DNA from 3 places in the Fusibacter sp. A1 genome. Region 2 is predicted to be linked to each of the others. Evidence: predicted binding sites of a transcription regulator. Region 2 holds the regulator's gene; each other region holds the start of a gene.
The links. The regulator Rex, encoded in region 2, represses fermentation and respiration genes when NADH is low (regulators of the CRP and FNR family bind a similar motif). The targets are predictions, from matches to a motif close to ATTGTTAANNNNTTAACAAT.
Positions count from the first base shown of each region.

Region 1: a site for Rex is predicted at 1,257-1,276, ahead of DWB64_RS05475 (NAD(P)H-dependent oxidoreductase subunit E). Genes of this name have one in related genera too.
Region 3: a site for Rex is predicted at 1,019-1,038, ahead of DWB64_RS07800 (acyl-CoA dehydrogenase). Genes of this name have one in related genera too.

Region 1 is NZ_QQWI01000003.1:320,786-323,058, reverse strand. Features, by position in the region: gene DWB64_RS05485 (aminotransferase class I/II-fold pyridoxal phosphate-dependent enzyme) at 1-583, shown strand, start outside; gene DWB64_RS05480 (hypothetical protein) at 812-1,237, opposite strand; gene DWB64_RS05475 (NAD(P)H-dependent oxidoreductase subunit E) at 1,385-1,864, shown strand; gene DWB64_RS05470 (NADH-quinone oxidoreductase subunit F) at 1,866-2,273, shown strand, end outside.
Region 2 is NZ_QQWI01000003.1:115,160-117,432, forward strand. Features, by position in the region: gene DWB64_RS04560 (acetyl-CoA C-acetyltransferase) at 1-887, opposite strand, end outside; gene DWB64_RS04565 (redox-sensing transcriptional repressor Rex) at 1,212-1,841, opposite strand; gene DWB64_RS04570 (ATP-binding cassette domain-containing protein) at 2,066-2,273, shown strand, end outside.
Region 3 is NZ_QQWI01000005.1:42,157-44,429, reverse strand. Features, by position in the region: gene DWB64_RS07805 (sigma-54-dependent Fis family transcriptional regulator) at 1-909, opposite strand, end outside; gene DWB64_RS07800 (acyl-CoA dehydrogenase) at 1,202-2,273, shown strand, end outside.

The DNA of each region.
Region 1 (2,273 bases), 210 kb from region 2:
ATGTGAAGAGGCTCGTGTGAGAATAGAGGGAATCGAAGGATTATATGCCTTTGGACCAGACCAGATCGGTCATCCCGGTGTGTTCGCATTTGACACGACAAAACTAGGTGTTAATGTCGCTCAGCTAGGGCTCACAGGTTTTGAAGTATATGACATGCTCTTTGAGCACTATAATATTCAGATTGAAATGGCGGACATGTACAATATTCTAGCAATCGTCAGCTTAGGCGATACAAAAGAGAGTTTGAGCGCGCTTGTAGACGCACTTGAAGATATTGCACTCAACAGACGAAAAAGCGAGCCGGTGATACTTTATACGGCGACGCTTACAAATCCTCAAGTGATCGTTTCTCCACGGGATGCCTATTATGCGACCAAGCACGTGGTCGCGCTTGAAGATGCCGTTGGTGAGATCAGCGGCGAGTCGATCATGACCTATCCGCCTGGAATACCGATTGTGACACCAGGCGAGAAAATCAGTGCGCAGATGGTGGAGCATATTGTTCGTTTAAAGAGCCAACCTTCGCTGATGCAGGGGACTGAAGACCCTTATGTTGATTTTATCAAGGTGTTGGGGTATTAGGTGATTGGAAGATAGAAGATAAAAAAGACAGTTCTTGCGAACTGTCTTTTGTTTTTTAGATTTGAGCCATTCTTCAGCACCTGGAAGACGAGCTGCTTTGCCATGGAGGCGGCACGAACTGGGGTACGTTCTGAGGCTTTAGGGCTTTGAGAGATTGAAGCTACTCTTCAGCACCTGAAAGACGAGCTGCTTTGCCGTAGGGGCGGCACGAACTGGGGTACGTTCGTGCTACATCCTTTTTTTATAAACGGCTTCTGCTCGGGCGGTTAGGAAGTCTTCTCTTCTTTGGTCGAGCTGTTGCATGAAGTCGTTGGCGCTGTCGTCGTCGGTTTCGATGACGTCTCTTGTGCTTTCGTAGGCGTCCATCATGTCGATGCTTAGGCTAAGGTAGGCGTTAAGTATCGCGATTTGGCTTTGGGCGTATAGGTCGTCGTTTTCGGTTTCGTTGATGATGCTCTGGTACATGTCGATTGCGGCGATATAATCTTTGTTGGCAATCGGTCCGATCAGGTCTGCATATAGCTTTAAAGCCTTATAGTGCACATCGTCTTGCAGTTCTGCTTCAAGTATTTCTTTGATCGAATCTACCGCTTGTTGGTATTGACGGTTTTTTACTAATTCCACTGCTTCTGTGTAAAGAGTTTCTCGCATCATTTCACCTCGTATAAAATTAGATGTTAAAATAGTAACAATTGTTCGACTATTCTGTCAATTGTGATACACTGATATTGTCCACAAATTAACGTTCCCTATTGCTATTATACCAAAGGGAACCGATAAAGGAAAAGGAGGATTTGATTAGTGACATTTACAAGAGAAACTTGTCAACAAGTCGACGCTATTTGTGAAGCTCATGGAAACAATGAGTCACATCTTTTGCCCATTCTTCAAGAGGCGCAAGAGCTTAGCCCCTACCACTATATCTCACAAGAGGTGGCAAGCTATATAGCATCGAAACTCAATGTGACACTCGCTCATGTTTCGGCGGTAATTTCGTTCTTTTCATCGCTATCTACAGAGCCAAGAGGCAAACACGTCATTCAGATCTGTAAGAGCACAGCATGTCTAGTGAACGGTTACCAAAATATTCGTGATAGTCTAGAAGAGCATTTAGGAATTAAAGTGGGTCAGGTAACAGATGACCAGATGTTCTCACTGGAGTATACCGAATGTATTGGAGCTTGCGATGTATCACCGGCTATTCGAATTGATAAAACAGTACATGGCAACCTTACACACGAAAAAGTCGCTACGATTTTAAGCGAAATAAGGGGGCGATAGGATGGCTGTTAAAACACAAAGGATACTCACAAAGAAGTTTAAGGAATACGATCCGATGTCGATCGAGGGTTATATCTCACTTGGTGGTTTCAAGCAATTTGAGAATTGTCTCAACCGAAAATCCGAGGATGTGATCGAAGACATCAAAAAATCAGGAATAAGAGGCAGAGGCGGTGCGGGCTATCCTACAGGAATCAAACTTGAGCAATCAAAAGTGGTGCCTGGAGAGAAGAAATATATCATCTGTAACGCCGATGAAGGCGAACCTGGAACCTATAAGGACCGTCAGTTCATTGAATTCGATCCCTACAGCATTGTAGAGGGCATGCTTATAAGTGCCCTTGTCGCAGACGCTACAGACGGTTATATCTATGTGAGGGAAGAGTACTTCCATTTACACGGGCTGCTG
Region 2 (2,273 bases):
GCAGGAACAGGACCGATACCCATGATTTCAGGAGCGACACCTGCAGATGCGTGGCTGACAACCGTCACAAGTGGCGTTAATCCAAGCTGATCCGCCTTTTCTTTGCTCATTACGATGATACAAGCTGCACCGTCGTTGATGCCTGATGCATTTGCCGCCGTTACACTGCCGTCTTTTTTGAATGCCGGGCGAAGTTTAGCTAATTTCTCAACAACCACGCCATGCTTGATATATTCATCTTCTTCAAATACAATAGGATCGCCTTTTCTTTGAGGAATCACTACTGGAATAATCTCGTCTTTAAATCTACCGCTTTTTTGAGCCGCCTCAGCACGGTTTTGTGAAACAACTGCAAACTCATCTTGTGCTTCTCTTGAAATTTCGTATTTTGAAGCTAAGTTTTCAGCCGTCTGACCCATATGGAAGTCGTTGAAGGCATCCCACAAGCCGTCTCTCACCATCGTATCATAAAGTTGACCATCGCCCATACGTTGGCCCCAACGAGCCTCTTTTAATAGATATGGCGCCATTGACATGGTCTCCATACCACCAGCAACCACGACTTCGTTGTCGCCACTGATGATGGACTGAACAGCAAGTGAAACCGACTTTAATCCAGAACCACAAATCATATTGATTGTCATCGCCGGTGTTTCGATAGATAGTCCCGCCTTAATCGCAGCTTGTCTGGCAACCCCCTGCCCTTGACCCGCTTGAATAACACAGCCCATCATCACTTCATCTACTTCTTTAGGATCCAGATTGATCTTTTCAAGGGCGCCCTTGATAACAGTCGCACCTAAATCCTGAGGAGTCACTTTACCGATTGCCCCACCAAATGATCCTATCGCTGTACGAACAGCAGATACAATTACTACTTCTCTCATATTCAATACCTCCAAGTTAATTATCGGGGAACCAGCCCGACTAGTGCCATTATAGCATATAGTGCTGGGATGGTGATAGTTATTGTGGCATATGCAAATGCATATCTAATAGCCGAAGGCTATATCATACACGAAGTGTATTTCATGCATTTCATGCATATCACCCGAACGCAGTTTGGATATCATTGTAGTAATAAAAAAACTAGACTTCGTCTAGTTAAAGAGCTCTAAGAGGTTATGCACCTCTACGGAATAACAAAATAAGTTATCCTGGCCGGTGGGGCGGTAATAAAAAAACTAGACTTCGTCTAGTTTTGTTTATTACTACTTACTCGCTCCCTTTAGGAAGTATGAGATTGTGAATAGGTCTTCGATTAGGTGAACGTTTTCCACGATGACATCTTCTGGGACCTTTAAATCGATTGGAGCAAAGTTCCAGATGGCTTTTATTCCATTGTTGACTAGCTTCTCTGCAACGTTCTGTGCCGCATCTCTGTTGGTGCATATGTAGGCGATGTCTATAGCTTCTTTTTCCAAATATTCGCTGATGTTTTCTACATCAAGCACCTCTACATCATGTATTTTCATACCGATGAGACGTGGGTTAAGGTCAAACATCGCTTGCAGATTGAATCCGAACTTTTCGAAACTTGTGTAATTCGCTAAAGCTTGTCCAAGATTTCCGGCTCCGATGATGATTGTCTTATAATCGCTTACAAGACCCAATATGCTACCGATTTCAGAAAAAAGTTCCTCTACATTGTAGCCGTATCCCTGCTGTCCGAATCCGCCAAAATTATTTAAGTCCTGTCTGATTTGTGACGCTGTGAACCCCATGATTTCTGAAAGTTCCTTAGAAGATATTCTTTTAACATCTTTCTCGAGCAAATCCTTTAAGTACCTGTGATACTTTGGCAAACGTTTAATAACCGCTCTTGAAATTTTTTCGCTCATCGCTACACCCACCCATTACTGTTTATTTGAAAGCATTGCTTTCTATCTAATGTTCGTTAAATGATAATTTATTTACCTAATAAAAATTATAGCATCCTGTTTTCACACTGTCAAACATCCAACCACCCCAAACATAGCGCTCTCAAGGTATATATCATGATTTTTTAAGTCGGGCACTATCACATAATATGATTTTCTGCTAAACTTGTATGGAGGTGATTTCAGTGATTGCATTATCATTTAGTCAAATAAAAAAAGCATATTACGAACAAACTGTGTTGGATTCGATTTCATTTTCGATAAACGCACAAGACAAATTGGGACTTATCGGCCGTAACGGCACTGGAAAAACAACCATATTACGCCTTATTGCAGGTGTTGAAGAACCAGATAGCGGTATGATTTATATGGACAGCAAACTCAAGGTAGGTT
Region 3 (2,273 bases), on a different contig from region 2:
CACAAGCTGCTCGACATTCCGATTTGTCGCAGCGATAATTCTTACATCCACCTCAATGGGGACTTCGCCACCGACAGGATCCACTTCTTTTGACTGTATCACCCTTAACAGCTTCGCTTGCATATCCAGTGGCATATCGCCGATTTCATCCAAAAATAGAGTGCCTCTATGCGCAAGTTCAAACCTGCCCTTTTTACCAGATTGGCTGGCTCCAGTAAATGCGCCCTTCACATATCCGAACAGTTCCGATTCCAGCAGGTTTTCCGGTATGGCGGCACAGTTGACCATGACCATGGGTCCTTTCGAACGATGGCTCGCTCCATGGATCGCATGGGCATAGAGTTCCTTGCCTGTTCCGCTAGGCCCTACGATCAGAACGTTCGATTCCGATTTTGCAGCTTTTTTAGCCAGTTCCTTCGTGCATTTTGTCGTGCAGCCAGCACCACTGATATGCTCGAAGGTGTATTTGGGCCTGTTCACACCCTTGCCGAGTTCGACATAGACACTGATTTCCTTATGGTTCTTCTTCACTCGGTTATACAAGGTGTACAGATCGTCAATATCTTTGAAGGTCGCTTTTCCGATGGCTCCCCTGACCTTTCCGTCTACAATCAGAGGCACCCTCGAAGCGATCATCTTATTCCCCCTGATCACCTGTACCTGATCATACTCCGGGACACCCGTTTCAAGTACGAGGTGCATTCTGGTGTTTTCTATGACATCACCAACAAACCTACCTTCAGGATTCTCTGCGCCTATGAACTCCTTATAAGCCTGACTGATCGCGATGATCGTTCCCACAGCATCAACAATCACATACCACTCATTGGTGTGGTTGAGCATCATATCCAGCGCATCAAATCGTACATCCATGCATTCACTGTGATGTTTGCACCCGTTTATTTTCATCCTAATCTCCTAAAGTGTCTATTCATTAGACACACTACCGCTTATGCTCCTAGGTGGTTTCACATTTTCATGGACTTTCTTGGCATACGTGTCCATTCTTTATACATCAATTGTCACATATTTAACAAAGAATGTCTATATTTTATACACAAAACCCCATTATATTGGCTTCCAGATAATTAAAAACTATCAAACTCATTGAAATACAAGGTTTTAGGCAGTCAAACATTTTTGGCATACCTCTTGCAATATATGCTTTTACGTTAAATATATAACTATTAGGAGGATTATTATGGAATTCGGTTTATCTAAAGAACATCAGATGTTACGTGATATGCTTCGCCAGTTTTCGAATAGCGAAGTACAGCCACTCGCGAAGGAAGTGGACGAACTTGAAAGGTTTCCTATAGAAACGCTCCCTAAGATGGCTGAGATCGGTTTGATGGGTATCCCCTTCCCTAAAATGTACGGAGGCGCAGGCGGAGACAACTTGGGTTATGCTATGGCAGTCGAAGAACTTTCAAGATCATGTGCGACAACAGGCGTGGTTCTGTCAGCTCACGTATCGCTTGGAGCCTCACCGATTTATGAGTTCGGAACAGAGCAGCAAAAACAAAAATACCTTGTTCCTCTGGCAAAAGGTCAGCAACTGGGCGCTTTCGGCCTGACAGAGGCAAACGCCGGCACGGACGCCTCGGCGCAGCAGACCACAGCGGTTCTAGATGGGGACCATTATGTCATCAACGGTTCCAAGATATTTATTACAAATGCCGAATACGCAGACACCTACATCGTTATGGCTATGACAGACAAGACAAAAGGAACACGAGGTATCTCTGCCTTTATCGTCGAAAAAGGCACCCCAGGCTTCACCTTTGGTCCCAAGGAAAAAAAACTGGGCATCAGGGGTTCTGCGACTAGCGAGCTGATCTTTGAAAACGTACGAGTTCCAAAAGAAAATCTGCTTGCAAAAGAAGGGCATGGATTTAAGATCGCCATGAAAACACTCGACGGCGGACGTATCGGCATCGCATCGCAGGCGCTCGGCATCGCCCAGGGAGCACTTGACGCGACCCTCTCCTACACAAAAGAAAGAAAGCAGTTCAACAGACCGATCAGCGCCTTCCAAAATACCCAGTTCATGCTTGCTGATATGGCCACCCAGGTAGAAACATCTAGGCTGCTCGTTTACAGGGCTGCATGGCTTAAGGACATGGGTTTGCCCTATGCAAAAGAGGCTGCGATGGCTAAGCTTTTCGCTTCTGAGGCCGCGATGAGCGTCACAACCAAAGCGGTTCAGTTACATGGAGGTTATGGTTACACAAGAGAATACGATGTCGAGCGAATGATGCGCGATGCGAAGA